3 regions of the Dryocola mayonis genome follow, and region 1 is predicted to be linked to each of the others. Evidence: predicted binding sites of a transcription regulator. Region 1 holds the regulator's gene; each other region holds the start of a gene.
The links. The regulator CRP, encoded in region 1, controls carbon source genes, mostly activating them, when cyclic AMP is high. The targets are predictions, from matches to a motif close to ATGTGANNNNNNTCACAT.
Positions count from the first base shown of each region.

Region 1 (5,584 bases):
GCCGATGTGAAACGACAGCTGCAAAGCGGCGAAGCGGTTTTGGTCTGGTCAGAGCTTCATGAAACGGTGAATATTATGCCGCGCGGGCAGTTCCGCGGCTGACCCTTGTCATGGGGCGCGGTCTGTACTGCATAATTCTTACAATCCATGGAGTTGTTGCCCTATGTCAGCCAAACATCCGGTTATCGCCGTCACGGGATCCAGCGGTGCGGGAACCACCACCACAAGCCTTGCCTTTCGCAAGATTTTTCAGCAGCTGAACCTGCGCGCCGCGGAGGTCGAAGGGGACAGCTTCCACCGTTATACCCGTCCGGAAATGGATTTGGCTATCCGCAAAGCGCGCGACCTTGGCCGCCACATCAGCTATTTCGGCCCTGAGGCCAACGATTTCAGCCTGCTTGAGCAGACCTTTGCTGAATACGGGCGCAGCGGCCAGGGCAAATCCCGTAAATATCTCCATACGTATGATGAAGCCGTGCCCTGGAACCAGGTGCCGGGAACCTTTACGCCGTGGCAGCCTTTGCCAGAGCCGACGGACGTCCTCTTTTACGAAGGGCTGCACGGCGGCGTAGTCACCCCGCAGCACGACGTGGCGAACCACGTCGACCTTTTGGTAGGCGTGGTGCCCATCGTTAACCTTGAGTGGATCCAAAAGCTGGTGCGCGACACCAGCGAACGCGGCCCATTCCCGGGAAGCGGTGATGGACTCGGTCGTCAGATCGATGGATGACTACATCAACTACATCACCCCGCAGTTCTCGCGCACCCATATCAACTTCCAGCGCGTGCCAACGGTAGATACGTCTAACCCCTTTGCGGCGCGCGGCATTCCGTCGCTGGACGAAAGCTTCGTGGTTATTCACTTCCGCGGGCTGGATGACATTGATTTCCCATATCTGTTGGCCATGCTGCAGGGATCTTTCATTTCCCACATCAATACGTTGGTGGTGCCCGGCGGGAAAATGGGGCTGGCGATGGAGCTTATCATGACGCCGCTGGTGCAACGGCTGGCGGAAGGCAGAAAGGTCGTTTAGGGCGGCGCCCGCCGCCCTGAAGCGCGTTAAGCTTCGATCACTTCATAGCTGTGCGTGATGTTTGCGGCTTTCTCAAGCATCAGCGCTACCGAACAGTATTTCTCAGCGGAGAGATCCACCGCGCGGGACACGGCGTTGTCCTTCAGGTCTTTGCCGGTCACGATGAAATGCAGATTAATGTGCGTGAACAGGCGCGGGGCTTCTTCACGGCGCTCGGACGTCAGCTTCACTTCGCAATCCTTCACGTCGTGGCGGCCTTTTTGCAAAATGGACACCACGTCGATGGCGCTGCAGCCGCCGACCGACATCAGTACCATCTCCATCGGACTGGGCGCCTTATCGCCTGAATTGCCGTCCATCAGGATCTGGTGGCCCGAAGCCGATTCGCCCAGGAAAGTTAACCCCTCAACCCATTTAACTCGTGCCTGCATGTTGCTTACTCCTGTTGAAGAAATTTCCTTTCAGAGTACGCGGATGCGGTAAAACTGGCAACGGAAGGCGACCTGCATCATGCTGAAACGAGACAATAGGAGACACTTGTCAAAAGCTATGCTAAAACAATCCGGATGCAACATTTGATACATTGACGTGATAAATGTCTGCAGAGGACATCACTAATTACAGGCGGCAAGATTGACTTGCAGGCCATTTCCCCCGAGTGGGAAATATTCTAACGATTGCAACGCCGGGCAGGAGGTTTTGCATCCTGTCTTTGGTAGCCAGTTTATAACAGAGGATAACCGCGCATGGTGCTTGGCAAACCGCAAACAGACCCGACACTCGAATGGTTCTTGTCCCATTGCCACATTCATAAGTATCCATCAAAGAGCACGCTGATTCACCAGGGTGAAAAAGCAGAGACGCTGTACTACATCGTCAAAGGCTCCGTGGCAGTGCTGATTAAGGATGAAGAGGGTAAGGAAATGATCCTCTCCTACCTGAACCAGGGCGATTTTATCGGTGAATTAGGCCTGTTTGAAGAAGGCCAGGAGCGCAGCGCCTGGGTTCGTGCGAAAACCGCATGCGAAGTGGCCGAAATTTCCTATAAAAAGTTCCGTCAGCTTATCCAGGTTAATCCGGACATCCTGATGCGTCTGTCTTCCCAGATGGCGCGTCGCCTGCAGGTCACGTCAGAAAAAGTAGGCAACCTCGCCTTCCTCGACGTTACCGGCCGCATCGCTCAGACGCTGCTGAACCTGGCAAAACAGCCGGACGCTATGACCCACCCGGACGGCATGCAGATTAAAATCACCCGCCAGGAAATCGGTCAGATCGTCGGTTGCTCCCGCGAAACCGTAGGCCGCATCCTGAAAATGCTGGAAGATCAAAACCTGATTTCCGCTCACGGTAAAACGATCGTCGTTTACGGCACTCGTTAATTCCTGTTCACAAAATGGCGTGTCGCTTCGGTAACACGCCATTTTTGTCTCTACACTTCTGATATGTGGCGTCGACTGATCTACCATCCCGAAGTTAACTACGCACTGCGACAAACGCTGGTGCTGTGTCTTCCCGTGGCGGTAGGCCTGATTCTGGGCAATCTGCAGGCCGGGCTGATGTTCTCGTTAGTGCCCGCGTGCTGCAATATTGCCGGTCTGGATACGCCTCATAAACGCTTCTTCAAGCGGTTAATCATCGGCGGCGGCCTGTTCGCCATCAGCAGTCTGCTGATGCAGCTGATGCTGCTGTACACGCCCGTGCCGCTTCCGGTCATTCTTCTGGGTATGGCGCTGCTGCTGGGTGTCACCGCCGAAATCAGCGCGCTCCACGCCCGCCTGCTGCCCGCCTCGCTCATCGCCGCTATTTTTACCCTCAGCATGGCCGGGAATATGCCCATCTGGAAACCGATGCTGCTTTATGTTTGCGGCACCGTCTGGTACGGAGCGTTCAACTGGTTCTGGTTCTGGATGTGGCGCGAACAGCCGCTTCGTGAATCCTTAAGCCTGCTCTACCGCCAGCTTGCGGACTATTGCGAGGCCAAGTACGGCCTGCTGACCCAGCACACGGATCCTGAAAAAGCGCTGCCGCCTTTGCTGGCCCGCCAGCAAAAAGCCGTCGATCTGATCACCGTTTGTTACCAGCAGCTGCACATGCTGGCGGCGAATCAGCAGAACGGCTACAAGCGCCTGCTGCGCGCCTTCCAGGTGGCGCTCGATTTACAGGAGCACATCTCCGTTAGCCTGCATCAGCCGGAAGAGGTGCAAAAGCTCGTCGAGCAAAGCCACGCCGAGGCGGTGATACGCTGGAACGCGCAGACTATCGCGGCGCGTTTACGCGTGCTGGCCGACGATATCCTTTATCACCGCTACCCGAAGCGGTTTGTGATGGATAAACAAATCGAAGCGCTGGAAAAAATTGCCCGTCAGAACCCGGACAACCCGGTCGGGCAGTTCTGCCACTATCACTTCAGCCGCATCGCGCGCGTGCTGCGAACCCAGCGTCCTTTATATGTTCGCGACCTGATGGAGGACCGCCAGCGTCGTCTGCCGCTGTGGGCCGCCCTTAAAAGCTACCTGTCATTTAAATCCGCCGCGCTGCGTAACTCAGCGAGGCTCGGCGTCATGCTGACCGTGGCCAGCCTGCTCGGCGCCTCTTTGCATTTGCCCAAGCCCTACTGGATCCTGATGACCGTTATGTTCGTGACGCAAAACGGCTACGGCGCGACGAGGGTGCGTATTCTGCACCGTTCGGCCGGCACCATGGCCGGCCTTGCCATCGCGGGCATCGCCCTGCACTTCCACTTTCCGCAGTATATTGCGCTCACCGCGATGCTTATTATCACGCTGGTAAGCTATCTCTTTATCCGCAAAAGCTACGGCTGGGCGACCATTGGCTTTACCGTTACCGCCGTTTATACCCTGCAGCTGATCACCCTAAGCGCCGAGCAATACATTGTGCCCCGCCTGATAGATACCCTGCTCGGCTGCCTGATCGCCTTTGGCGGCATGGTCTGGCTGTGGCCACAGTGGCAAAGCGGCCTGCTGCGTCAGAACGCCCACGACGCGCTGGAAACCGATCAGGAAGCCATCCGTTTGATTTTAAGCAGCGATCCCAGGCCCACGCCGCTGGCCTGGCAGCGCATGCGGGTCAACCAGGCCCACAACGCGCTGTTTAACTCCTTAAACCAGGCGATGCAGGAGCCGGGCTTTAACTCGAATTATCTGGAAGATATGAAGCTGTGGGTAACGCACAGCCAGTTTATCGTTGAGCATGTCAACGCGATGACGACCCTTGCCCGCGAACACAATATGCTCACGCCGGAGCTGGCGCAGCGTTACCTGCAGGCGTGCGAAATCGCCCTGCAAAGATGCCAGCAGCGGCTTGAATATGACGGGCCCGGGGAGACGAAAGACGCGGTTATTCTGGATGCAGAAGCGCTGCCCACCGGGCCGTTAAGCACCATGGAGCAGCATTTACAGCGGGTGCTGGGGCATCTTAACACCATGCACACCATTTCTTCAGTGGCATGGCGTCAGCGCCCGCATCATGGGATCTGGCTAAACAGCAGCCTGCGGCGGCCGCAGGGAGGGTAAAAGCCATCCGCTAAACGCCGCATGACGCAGGCTTTATGGCCCGGCTAAGCCTTGGCGATCTTGCCGACGGCTTTCGCAAAGCGCCGCATGCCCTCTTCGATGTCCGCGTCATCCACAATCAACGATGGCGCGAAGCGCATCACGTCCGGGCCGGCATTCAGCACCATCACCCCTTCATCAGCGGCGGCGTACAGGAATTCACGGGCGCGGCCCTTATACTCCGGCTTCAGCTCTGTGCCGATCAGCAGCCCCATGCCGCGAATATCGCTGAACAGATTGAACTGCTCATCGATCTGCCGCAGATGCTTCACGAACAGCTGACGTTTTTGCGCAACGCCTCTTAGCACTTCCGGCGTGTTGATAATATCGAATGCGGCGCCGGCTACGGCGCAGGCCAGCGGATTGCCGCCGTAGGTTGAACCATGGGCGCCGACGTGGAAGGCGGAAGCAATTTCCTGGGTCGTCAGCATCACGCTTACCGGGAAACCGCCGCCGAGGGCTTTGGCGCTGGTGAGGATGTCCGGCGTCACGCCGTAGTGCATATAGGCGAAGAGTTCGCCGATACGTCCCATGCCGCACTGCACTTCATCGAACACCAGCAGCGCGTTGTGCTCATCGCACAGCTCGCGCAGCCCTTGCAGGAATTCAGGCGTTGCGGCGGTAACGCCGCCCTCGCCCTGAATCGGCTCCACGACAATCGCGCAGGTATGATCGTCGATGACGGCCTTTACCGCGTGCAGGTCGTTAAACGGAACGTGGATAATATCGGCAGGTTTCGGGCCGAAGCCGTCGGAATACTTCGGCTGTCCGCCAACCGAAACGGTAAACAGCGAGCGGCCGTGGAAAGCGTTATGGAAGGCGATAATTTTGGATTTGTACGGGCTATGGCGGGTAGAAGCGTAGTAGCGCGCAAGCTTAAAGGCAGTTTCGTTGGCTTCCGTACCTGAGTTCATAAACAGCACGCGCTCGGCAAAAGTTGCCTCAATCAGCTTACGGCCCAGACGCAGGGCGGGTTCG
Region 1 covers NZ_CP150452.1:361,794-367,377, reverse strand. The annotation lists gene WLO32_RS01635 (YheU family protein) at 1-102, shown strand, start outside; partial or broken gene WLO32_RS01630 (phosphoribulokinase) at 164-1,034, shown strand; gene WLO32_RS01625 (OsmC family protein) at 1,061-1,465, opposite strand; gene crp (cAMP-activated global transcriptional regulator CRP) at 1,781-2,413, shown strand; gene WLO32_RS01615 (YccS/YhfK family putative transporter) at 2,477-4,567, shown strand; gene argD (bifunctional acetylornithine/succinyldiaminopimelate transaminase) at 4,612-5,584, opposite strand, start outside.

Region 2 (4,955 bases), 1.1 Mb from region 1:
CGGGAAGTAGCGAGCGGCAAACTCCTTTGAGCCGACAAACAGGTAGTCCAGCGCGCCTAAACGATCCACCAGGCAGCTTGGCAGCGGCTGCGGTTGAATCGAGACGGCGCCAACGACTTCGCCGCGGCGCAGGCGTTCCTGCGTTCGGGTTTCGTCTTCCACCTGCAGGTTAAGGCGAATAGGGGAGTCGGCCAGCACCGGGGCAAGCGCCGGCAGCAGCCAGGTTGCCAGACTGTCGGCGTTGACCGCCAGCGAAAGCAGCAGCGGCGTTGAGCCGGTTTGCTCATCCCCGAGCCACTCTTCTTCCAGCAGCTCGACCTGGCGCAGCAGCGCCAGCAGTTTCTGCCCCTGCTCGGTCGGACGCGGGGGAACCGTGCGCACTAACAATGGCTGGCCGAACATGTTTTCCAGCTGCTTGATTCGCTGTGAAACCGCTGACTGAGTAATACACAGCTTCTGCGCCGCGCGCTCAAATCCTCGTTCACGAATAACCGCATCCAGCGCCTGTAGCGTTCTGTAGTCCGGGCGTTTCATTGTTGTTGCTGACTCCTGTTTTCGTTGTGCCAGCACTATGACATAAATTTGTGACCGATCCAGACCAAATCCACAAAGATCGGATGAGTTCGGCCTTTCCCGGGGACTTTCCCATCGGGCTTGCTCTATAATGCGCGTCAGTTTTCACAGCACAGGCAAATAACCATGACGCAGGATGAACTGAAAAAAGCAGTCGGATGGGCGGCGCTGCAGTACGTGCAGCCGGGCACCATCGTTGGCGTGGGCACCGGCTCCACCGCCGCGCACTTTATTGACGCTCTGGGCACCATCAGGCATCAGATTGATGGCGCGGTCTCCAGCTCCGACGCTTCCACCGCCAGGCTGAAAAGCCTCGGCATTCCCGTATTCGACCTGAACGAAGTGGATTCCCTCGGCGTCTACGTCGACGGCGCGGACGAAATCAACGGGCAAATGCAGATGATTAAAGGCGGCGGCGCGGCGCTTACCCGCGAGAAAATCATTGCGTCGGTGGCCGAGAAGTTTATCTGCATCGCGGATGAGTCCAAGCAGGTGGATATCCTGGGGAATTTCCCGCTGCCGGTAGAGGTGATTCCGATGGCGCGCAGCTGCGTGGCCCGCGAACTGGTTAAGCTGGGAGGACGTCCGGAATACCGTCAGGGCGTGGTAACGGATAACGGCAACGTCATTCTGGACGTTTACGGCCTGAGCATTATCGACCCGATTGCCCTTGAGAACGCCATTAACGGCCTGCCGGGCGTGGTAACCGTCGGGCTGTTTGCCAACCGCGGCGCGGACGTCGCGCTGATTGGTACGGCCGCAGGCGTAAAAACCATCGTAAAATGATCTGACCGGGGCGCGCTTTGCGCCCCAACAATTCGTATAAAACATGACAAATTATTTTAACGGCAAATTTGGTGACATATGTCACATTTCTGTCGGCCGCCTGTGATTCATTCCTCGAACTTCTGCGCCACCAGCATTTTGTGCTAGCTCCTCGTCTTTTATTCCTTTTCGTCACGGCGCTGGCGCAATCGTTTATATTGCCGAAGGCGTAGATTTTGATATTTTGACAGAAGGGTAACTTATAGGCAGTACCACAACAGCACAGAAAAATAGGGTCGGGAAATGGCAAAAGTATCATTGGAGAAAGACAAAATTAAATTCCTGCTGGTGGAAGGCGTGCACCAGAAAGCGGTCGAGAATCTTCGTGCGGCAGGTTATACCAACATCGAGTATCACAAGGGCGCGCTGGATAGCGATGCGCTGAAAGCCGCCATCCGTGATGCCCATTTCATCGGTTTACGTTCCCGCACCAACCTGACTGAAGACGTTCTGGCCGCGGCGGAGAAGCTGGTCGCGATCGGCTGCTTCTGCATCGGCACCAACCAGGTCGATCTGGACGCGGCGGCAAAACGCGGCGTGCCGGTGTTTAACGCGCCTTTCTCCAACACCCGTTCCGTCGCTGAACTGGTTATCGGCCAGCTGCTGCTGCTGCTGCGCGGCATTCCGGAAGCGAACGCGAAAGCGCACCGCGGCGTATGGAACAAGCTGGCAGTCGGCTCCTTTGAAGCCCGTGGTAAAAAACTCGGTATTATCGGCTACGGCCATATCGGCACCCAGCTGGGTATTCTGGCCGAAGCGCTGGGCATGAACGTCTTTTTCTACGACATTGAAAACAAACTGCCGCTGGGCAACGCCACCCAGGTGCAGCATCTTTCAGATCTGCTCAATATGAGCGACGTGGTCAGCCTGCACGTGCCGGAGAACGCTTCAACGAAGAATATGATCGGCGCCAACGAGCTGGCATTAATGAAGCCGGGCGCGCTGTTAATTAACGATGCGCGCGGCACCGTGGTGGATATCCCCGCCCTGTGCGATGCGCTGGCACGCAAACATCTGGCCGGCGCGGCAATCGACGTCTTCCCGACAGAGCCCGCGACCAACAACGATCCCTTCACTTCCCCGCTGTGCGAATTTGATAACGTCATTCTGACGCCGCATATCGGCGGGTCAACGCAGGAAGCGCAGGAAAATATCGGGCTTGAGGTCGCCGGCAAGCTGGCCAAATATTCCGATAACGGCTCAACGCTCTCCGCGGTGAACTTCCCTGAGGTTTCGCTGCCGCTGCACGGCGGCACCACAAGCCGCCTGCTGCATATCCATGAAAACCGTCCCGGCATTTTGACCGCGCTGAACCAGATTTTTGCCGAGCAGGGCATCAACATCGCCGCGCAGTATCTGCAAACAACGCCGCATATGGGCTATGTGGTAATTGATATTGACGCTGAGGAAGACGTTGCCGAGGCGGCGTTGAAATCAATGAAGGCGATTCCAGGCACTATCCGCGCGCGCCTGCTTTACTAACCTGCTAATGGCGGGTGGCGCTACGCTTACCCGCCTTAAGAATGCGTTACCACGCCCAAACCTTTGATGGCGTCACCACCGCCGGCAGGGGAATATCCCACTCTTCGGCGGGCAGAGACGGCACCAGCTGACAATCATGGGCCAGCCCGACGGGCCACAAACCATGCTGCCGCCAGTTTTGCAGCGTGCGGTCGTAAAAGCCTCCGCCCATCCCCAGACGTTGTCCGCGCTCATCGAAGGCGACCAGCGGCGTTATCAACACGTCCAGCTTATCCAGCGGCAAAACGTTGCGCACATCAAGCCTGGGCTCAAGAATTTTAAGGCGATTGATGACCAGATGGCTGTCTTTGTCATAGCGTAAAAAGAGCAGGCTGCCCTTGCTGAAGGGATGAAGCACCGGCAAATAAACGGCTTTTCCCGCCTGCCACAGGGCGCGAATCAGCGGGCGCGTATCCAGCTCGCCGTCAAAAGACAAAAACACCGCGACGCTTGCAGCATCGATTACCGGCGGGTAAGCCAGCATGCGCAAGGCGGCCTGTTGGGCAAAGGTTTGCTGTTCGGAATCGGTAAGGGCGCGGCGTCGTTGCCGAATGGTCTGGCGTATTTCCGTGCGAAGCGTTGAAACAAGATGGGGAGGTGTAACTTGCGATATATGCGTCATACGCAATGACCGGGTAGAAAGAGGGAATCTCCGAGATGCCGCCGCAGGCTGTAACCCTTGAACCCTTGGTTCAAGGTGAATGTAGCGTCACTGTCTTAAGGCTTCTCGGACGAACCGAGCATGCTCACCGACGGTGGAGCACCACATTCTTGTGGTATGAAATATCGGCTCAGGGGACTGGCCCGCTTGCAAACATCTCAGAGAAATTTTTACTTCACAGTTACTCTACCATAGTCAACTGCGAAGCGTTATTCAAAATTTGGACCCTGTCTGTCCGTTATGCGACCTTGCTCAAGTAACGCCTGTTCAATGGTCTGCTGTAACATTTTTATCCGCTGCTCCATGTTAGCAGCGTAGTCACGGGTTTTCGATTTTTCCTGAGCTAATTCATAGCAAATGTTCAGCGCCGCGATGAAAACTAACTGCTCAGTATTTGTGACTCTAGTGCGAACTTTTAAATCTTGCAACCGCTGATCCAGCTCAACCGCAGCCTGATTCAGCGCATCCTGTTGTTCAGGCGGACAATTCACGCGCAATGAACGACCGAAAATTTGGATATCGACTGGTTGTGCAGACATGCCACCTTCCTGCTGTTAACTCGCCTGCCTGTCGTAACCCGTTAGCAGGTCACGAAAGGGGCGTCACTATAGCTACCCCGTTATCAAGATACAAGCCCTTTTCTGGTGCCCCGGGGTCCCTGGTGGTAGCATAACATGAACTATCCCTGCCAACGATGACGAATGCGCATGTCTATACAGAACGCTATGCCAGGCTATGAGGCCGTAGGCCAACTTTTGAACCAACAGGGCGTAGGGCTAACCCCTGCGGAAATGCACGGCTTAATCAGCGGCATGCTGTGCGGTGGCAATAAGGACAGCAGCTGGCAGCCGCTGCTGCATGACCTGACAAACGAAGGTCTGGCCTTCAGCCAGAACCTCGCCGACACCCTGCGCGATATGCACAGCGCGACCGGCGACGCGCTGGAAGACGACGGTTTCCTGTTTCAGCTCTATCTGCCGGACGGCGACGAAACCACGGTGTTTGACCGCGCGGACGCCCTGGCCGGCTGGGTAAACCACTTCCTCTTAGGCCTGGGCGTGACCCAGCCTAAGCTTGATAAAGTCACCGGCGAAACCGGCGAGGCCCATCGACGATCTGCGCAACATCGCCCAGCTTGGCTATGACGAAGACGAAGATCAGGAAGAGCTGGAAATGTCGCTTGAAGAGATCATCGAGTACGTGCGCGTCGCCGCGCTGCTCTGCCACGATACCTTTACCCGTCCGATGCCGACCGCACCAGAAGTACGTAAACCAACGCTACACTAAGAAGAATAAACTCAGGAGGCGTGATGACTCAGCAGGAACTTCTTCGCCGCCGCCAGGCGCTACTGGCGAAAATGGCCCCGGCCAGCGC
Region 2 covers NZ_CP150452.1:3,511,911-3,516,865, reverse strand. The annotation lists gene argP (DNA-binding transcriptional regulator ArgP) at 1-534, opposite strand, end outside; gene rpiA (ribose-5-phosphate isomerase RpiA) at 700-1,359, shown strand; gene serA (phosphoglycerate dehydrogenase) at 1,642-2,880, shown strand; gene WLO32_RS16995 (5-formyltetrahydrofolate cyclo-ligase) at 2,927-3,541, opposite strand; RNA gene ssrS (6S RNA) at 3,565-3,748, opposite strand; gene zapA (cell division protein ZapA) at 3,790-4,119, opposite strand; partial or broken gene WLO32_RS16980 (YecA family protein) at 4,288-4,867, shown strand; gene pepP (Xaa-Pro aminopeptidase) at 4,891-4,955, shown strand, end outside.
Region 2: a site for CRP is predicted at 1,429-1,446, ahead of serA (phosphoglycerate dehydrogenase). Genes of this name have one in related genera too.

Region 3 (4,955 bases), 170 kb from region 1:
CGCAACCGCCGCACGCGCGCCGTGCTGCAACAACTGCTGATAAGCCTCGGTCACGGCCTGTACGAACTCGCTGTTGCCCGGCAGGTCGCTGCCAAAGATGGATTCAATCGCCAGCAGGGCGCGCACGCGCTCTTCCGGTTTCTGATACTGCTGATGGATGGCCTGGTAATGCGCGGCCAGCGGGTCAACCACATCAATGGCGTTCCCCTGTTCATCCACGCCGCTTACGTAGCGCATCCAGCCCGCCACGCCCAGCGCCAGGTGGCGATAATCATTGCCCTGCTGCAGATGCAGGCGAACCGGATCCAGCAGGCGCTGCGGCAGTTTCTGGCTACCGTCCATCGCGATCTGCCAGGTGCGGTGCTTGAGCGACGGATTGGTGAAGCGCGCGATCAACAGGTTGGCGTACCCTTCCAGATCGGTGCCTTCCGGCATTGAGAGCGTCGGCGCCTGCTCTTTGAGCATCAGCGCGAGCGCCGCTTTGCGGCAGGCGGCATTGGTCATGGTATCCGCGATGGTGTCATAGCCGCCGAGATAGCCCAGATAAGCCAGGAAAGAGTGGCTGCCGTTGAGCATACGTAGCTTCATCATCTCAAAAGGCACCACGTCCGCCACAAACCGGGCGCCGACCTTATCCCAGGCCGCGCGGCCGTTGACGAAGTTATCTTCAATCACCCACTGGCGGAACGGCTCGCAGGCGATAGCGCAGGGGTCATAGACGCCCAACTGCCCGGCCACCAGCCGCAGCGTTTCTTCCGTCGCCGCCGGGACAATGCGGTCGACCATGGTGCACGGGAAGGTGACATTTTCAGCGATCCATGCGGCCAGCCCGGCGTCGCGCGCCTTCGCCAGCCCGAGTACGGCGGCTTTCGCCACGTGGCCGTTTTCGCGCACGTTATCGCAGGAAAGCACGGTAAAGGCTTTCAGACCCTGCGCACGGCGCATGCTCAGCGCCTCGACGATATAGCCGACAGCCGATTTTGGCTGCTGCGGCTGGGCAAGATCGTTTTTAATCAGCGGATTGTTTAAATCCAGCTCGCCGCTGGCGGCATCGGTGCAATAGCCTTTTTCGGTCACGGTGAGCGAGACAATGGCGGTTTCCGGGCGCGCCATCGCCTTCAGGATGCCTTCGTGGCCGTCGAATTCCGGGTGCAGCGCTTCCGTCATGGAACCGATGATTTTCAGCTCGGTGCTTTCCGCGCCGCGCTCTGCGACGGTATACAGCAGATTTTGCGCTTTCAGGTTCTCAATCAGGCGCGCGTCGTTGCCCGGCATCAGGTTAACTTCGCAGATGCCCCAGTCGCTGTCGCTTTCCTCCAGCAGATGGTGGGTAAAGAGCGCCTGGTGCGCGCGGTGAAACGCGCCGCAGCCCAGATGAACAATACGGGATACCAGACGCGATCCGTCCCGCTGCGGGCGGGCGACGGATACCTTGCCGGTGGCGATATTCTGTTGCATTGCAAACTCCTGTCGTGCGACGTCTTCGCCCGCAGGTTGTGGGGCGAGAATGCGGCTGTGACCTTGAATAAGGGAAACCGCATGGCGCGCTGCGCCATGCGGAGGATGGTTATTTGCTGAAGAAAGCGCGCTGGATAGCCAGCTCGACGCCGCGAACTTCCGCCAGGCCTTTGAGTCGACCAATCGCCGAGTAGCCGGGGTTGGTTTTCTTTTTCAGATCGTCCAGCATCTGGTGGCCGTGATCCGGGCGCATCGGGATAGGATCTTCGTTGCCTTCCGCTTTGCGGCGGTGCTCTTCTTCAGCGATGGCTTTCACCACTTCATACATGTCCACATCGCCGTACAGATGCGCGGCTTCGTGGAACGTTTTTGGGTTTTCTTCACGCAGCGTGGAGCGCAGATGGGTGAAGTAAATACGTGGGCCGAACTTTTTGATCATATCAACCAGATCGTTGTCCTCACGCACGCCGTAGGAGCCGGTGCACATGGTGAAGCCGTTCGCCATGCTGCTCACGGTGTCCACCATCCACTGCATATCTTCAACGGTAGAGACGATGCGCGGCAGGCCGAGGATAGGACGCGGCGGATCGTCCGGATGAACCGCCATACGTAAGCCGACCTGTTCCGCCACCGGAATAATGCTCTGCAGGAACCAGGCGAAATTGTCGCGCAGTTTCGCTTTGTCGATATCTTTGTAGGTCGCCAGATGGCTGCGGAACTGCTCCAGGGTGTAGCCCTCTTCCGCGCCCGGCAGGCCGGCGATGATATTGCGGGTCAGGCGCTCTTTGTCTGCGTCGCTCATCGTGGCGAACCGCTCGTTCGCCTGCTCGATCTCTTCCGCCGTGTAATCGGCTTCCGCCCCCTGGCGCCGCAGAATATGTAGTTCAAAAGCGGCGAACTCAATCTGGTCGAAGCGCAGGGCTTTTGAGCCGTCCGGCAGCACGTATTCAAGGTCGGTGCGGGTCCAGTCCAGCACCGGCATGAAGTTATAGCAAACGGTGTAGATGCCGCACTGCGCCAGGTTGCGCAGGGTCTGCTGGTAGTTTTTGATCCACAGACTGTACTGCCCGGTATGGGTTTTGATGTCCTCGTGGATCGGCACGCTTTCCACTACCGACCACACCAGGCCCGCCTCTTCAATAATGGCTTTGCGTTTCAGGATCTCTTCAACCGGCCAGACTTCACCGTTGGGAATCTGATGTAAAGCCGTCACCACGCCGGTTGCGCCAGCCTGGCGTACGTCTGACAGCGTTACCGGATCGTTAGGACCGTACCAGCGCCAGGTTTGTTTCATCTGCTATTTCCTCTTCTTTCGATGGCATCGTTGTGGTTGACCAATCGCTGTCGACCTGCCGGAGCGTTCACCGTACAACGGAGTAATACGCATTAAGTTCGGCCAGAACGGCGTCGATGTCAACCATGATATGCAAATTGGTTAACCACATCACAAAGAGCGTCATATCTGGTCATCCAATTTTATTTATTTGATCTGCGTCAAATTTTAGCGTGCAAAAAAAACACAAGATGCACCCACACGTGGTTTCACGCACTCGGCTTAACGGCATTGCAGCCACGGTCACGGCGCGGTTACGGCTACGCTTTTCTGATATTCAGCATGTGGTCAACCAATTCACATGATTTCCGTTTTCCCCGCCGGCAGCGGCTGGCGTGAAGGCAGTATTCTTAACGAGGCTTTATCATGAAGTTAACGAAATTAAGATGGTGGATTATCGGTCTGGTCTGCCTGGGGACCATTGTGAACTACCTGTCCCGCAGTTCGCTCAGCGTCGCGGCGCCGGCGATGATGAAAGAGCTCAATTTTGATGAACAGCAGTACTCCTGGGTGGTGAGCGCCTTCCAGCTTTGCTACACCATCGCGCAGCCGCTTACCGGCTATCTGATGGATGTCATCGGGCTGAAGATCGGCTTCTTTATCTTCGCCTTGCTCTGGTCGGTGATTAATATGGCGCACGCGCTGGCAGGCGGCTGGATAAGCCTTGCGTTCCTGCGCGGCCTGATGGGCCCTGACCGAAGCGTCCGCCATTCCTGCAGGCATTAAGGCGAGCGCCGAATGGTTCCCGACCAAAGAGCGCGGCATCGCGGGCGGGCTGTTTAACATCGGCACTTCTATTGGCGCCATGCTGGCGCCGCCGCTGGTGGTCTGGGCGATGCTGACCTTCGCGGATAGCGGCATCGGCACCGAAATGGCGTTTGTCATTACCGGCGCCATCGGCGTGCTGTTCGCCATCACCTGGTTCCTGATCTATAACTCGCCGAACAAGCATCCGTGGATCACCCATAAAGAGCTGCGCTACATCGAAGACGGCCAGGAAAGCTATCTGCAGGACGATAACAAAAAGCCGGCCGTGAAAGAGATCCTTAAGCAGCGTAACTTCTGGGCGCTGGCGATCACCCGCTTCCTGGCCGACCCGGCGTGGGGCACCCTGAGCTTCTGGATGCCGCTGTACCTGATTAACGTCATGCATCTGCCGCTAAAAGAAATCGCCATGTTCGCCTGGCTGCCGTTCCTCGCGGCGGACTTTGGCTGCGTTGCGGGCGGCTTCCTGGCGAAGTTCTTTATGGACAAGATGAAGATGACCACCATCAACGCGCGCCGCACCAGCTTTACCATCGGCGCCGTCCTGATGATCTCTATCGGCTTCGTCAGCATCACCACCAACCCGTATATCGCCATCGCGCTGATGAGCATCGGCGGTTTCGCTCACCAGACGCTTTCTACGGTGGTTATTACCATGTGCGCCGACCTGTTTAAGAAAAACGAGGTGGCGACGGTCGCGGGCATGGCGGGCTCTGCGGCATGGATGGGGCAGCTGAGCTTCAACCTGTTTATGGGCGCGCTTGTCGCGGTGATCGGCTACGGCCCGTTCTTCGTGGCGCTTAGCATGTTCGATATCATCGGCGCCATTATTCTGTGGACGCTGATTAAGGATCCGGCGAAGCACAACCCGCAGCCTGCGGCGCGGACGTTAGCTTCCCAGAGCTAACCGCCGCCCGACTTGAACGGCCACCCTGCGGTGGCCGTTTGCGTTTCACTTAAGCAGGAAATCATACTGAACGCTCATTTTTACATCCCAGTAGTTGAGCCGATCGCCCAGCGGGCTGCCGTCGCGCTTTTCCCTGCCCTTATCGGCGGCGAGGAAAAGGTTCATTCCCCGTAGCGGCCCTTCTTCCACCTTATAGTTAACCGCGCCTAGCATCCCCAGCCCCTCGATCTGCACGTCGCGCTGGCTGGACTCATAGCCGCGGGTGACGACGGGCGCAAGCGTCATGGTCAGCTGCGGCGTGAGGCGATAGTTCACCCCCGCCTGCCAGGACTGCATCCCTTCCCGGTTACGATCGAGGCTCAGGGAGAAGGGATAACCGATGTCGGTATCCACAACCGCGCCGCTGACGGCGTGCCGCAAATAGCCCCCGCTTGCGAACAGCCCGCCCCACGGCGTGCTCCAGGTCAGCTGGCCGCTGGCCAGCCCGGTTTC
Region 3 covers NZ_CP150452.1:533,791-538,745, reverse strand. The annotation lists gene WLO32_RS02610 (fructuronate reductase) at 1-1,458, opposite strand, end outside; gene uxuA (mannonate dehydratase) at 1,568-2,752, opposite strand; partial or broken gene WLO32_RS02600 (MFS transporter) at 3,158-4,463, shown strand; gene uidC (glucuronide uptake porin UidC) at 4,509-4,955, opposite strand, start outside.
Region 3: a site for CRP is predicted at 2,941-2,958, ahead of uxuA (mannonate dehydratase). Genes of this name have one in related genera too.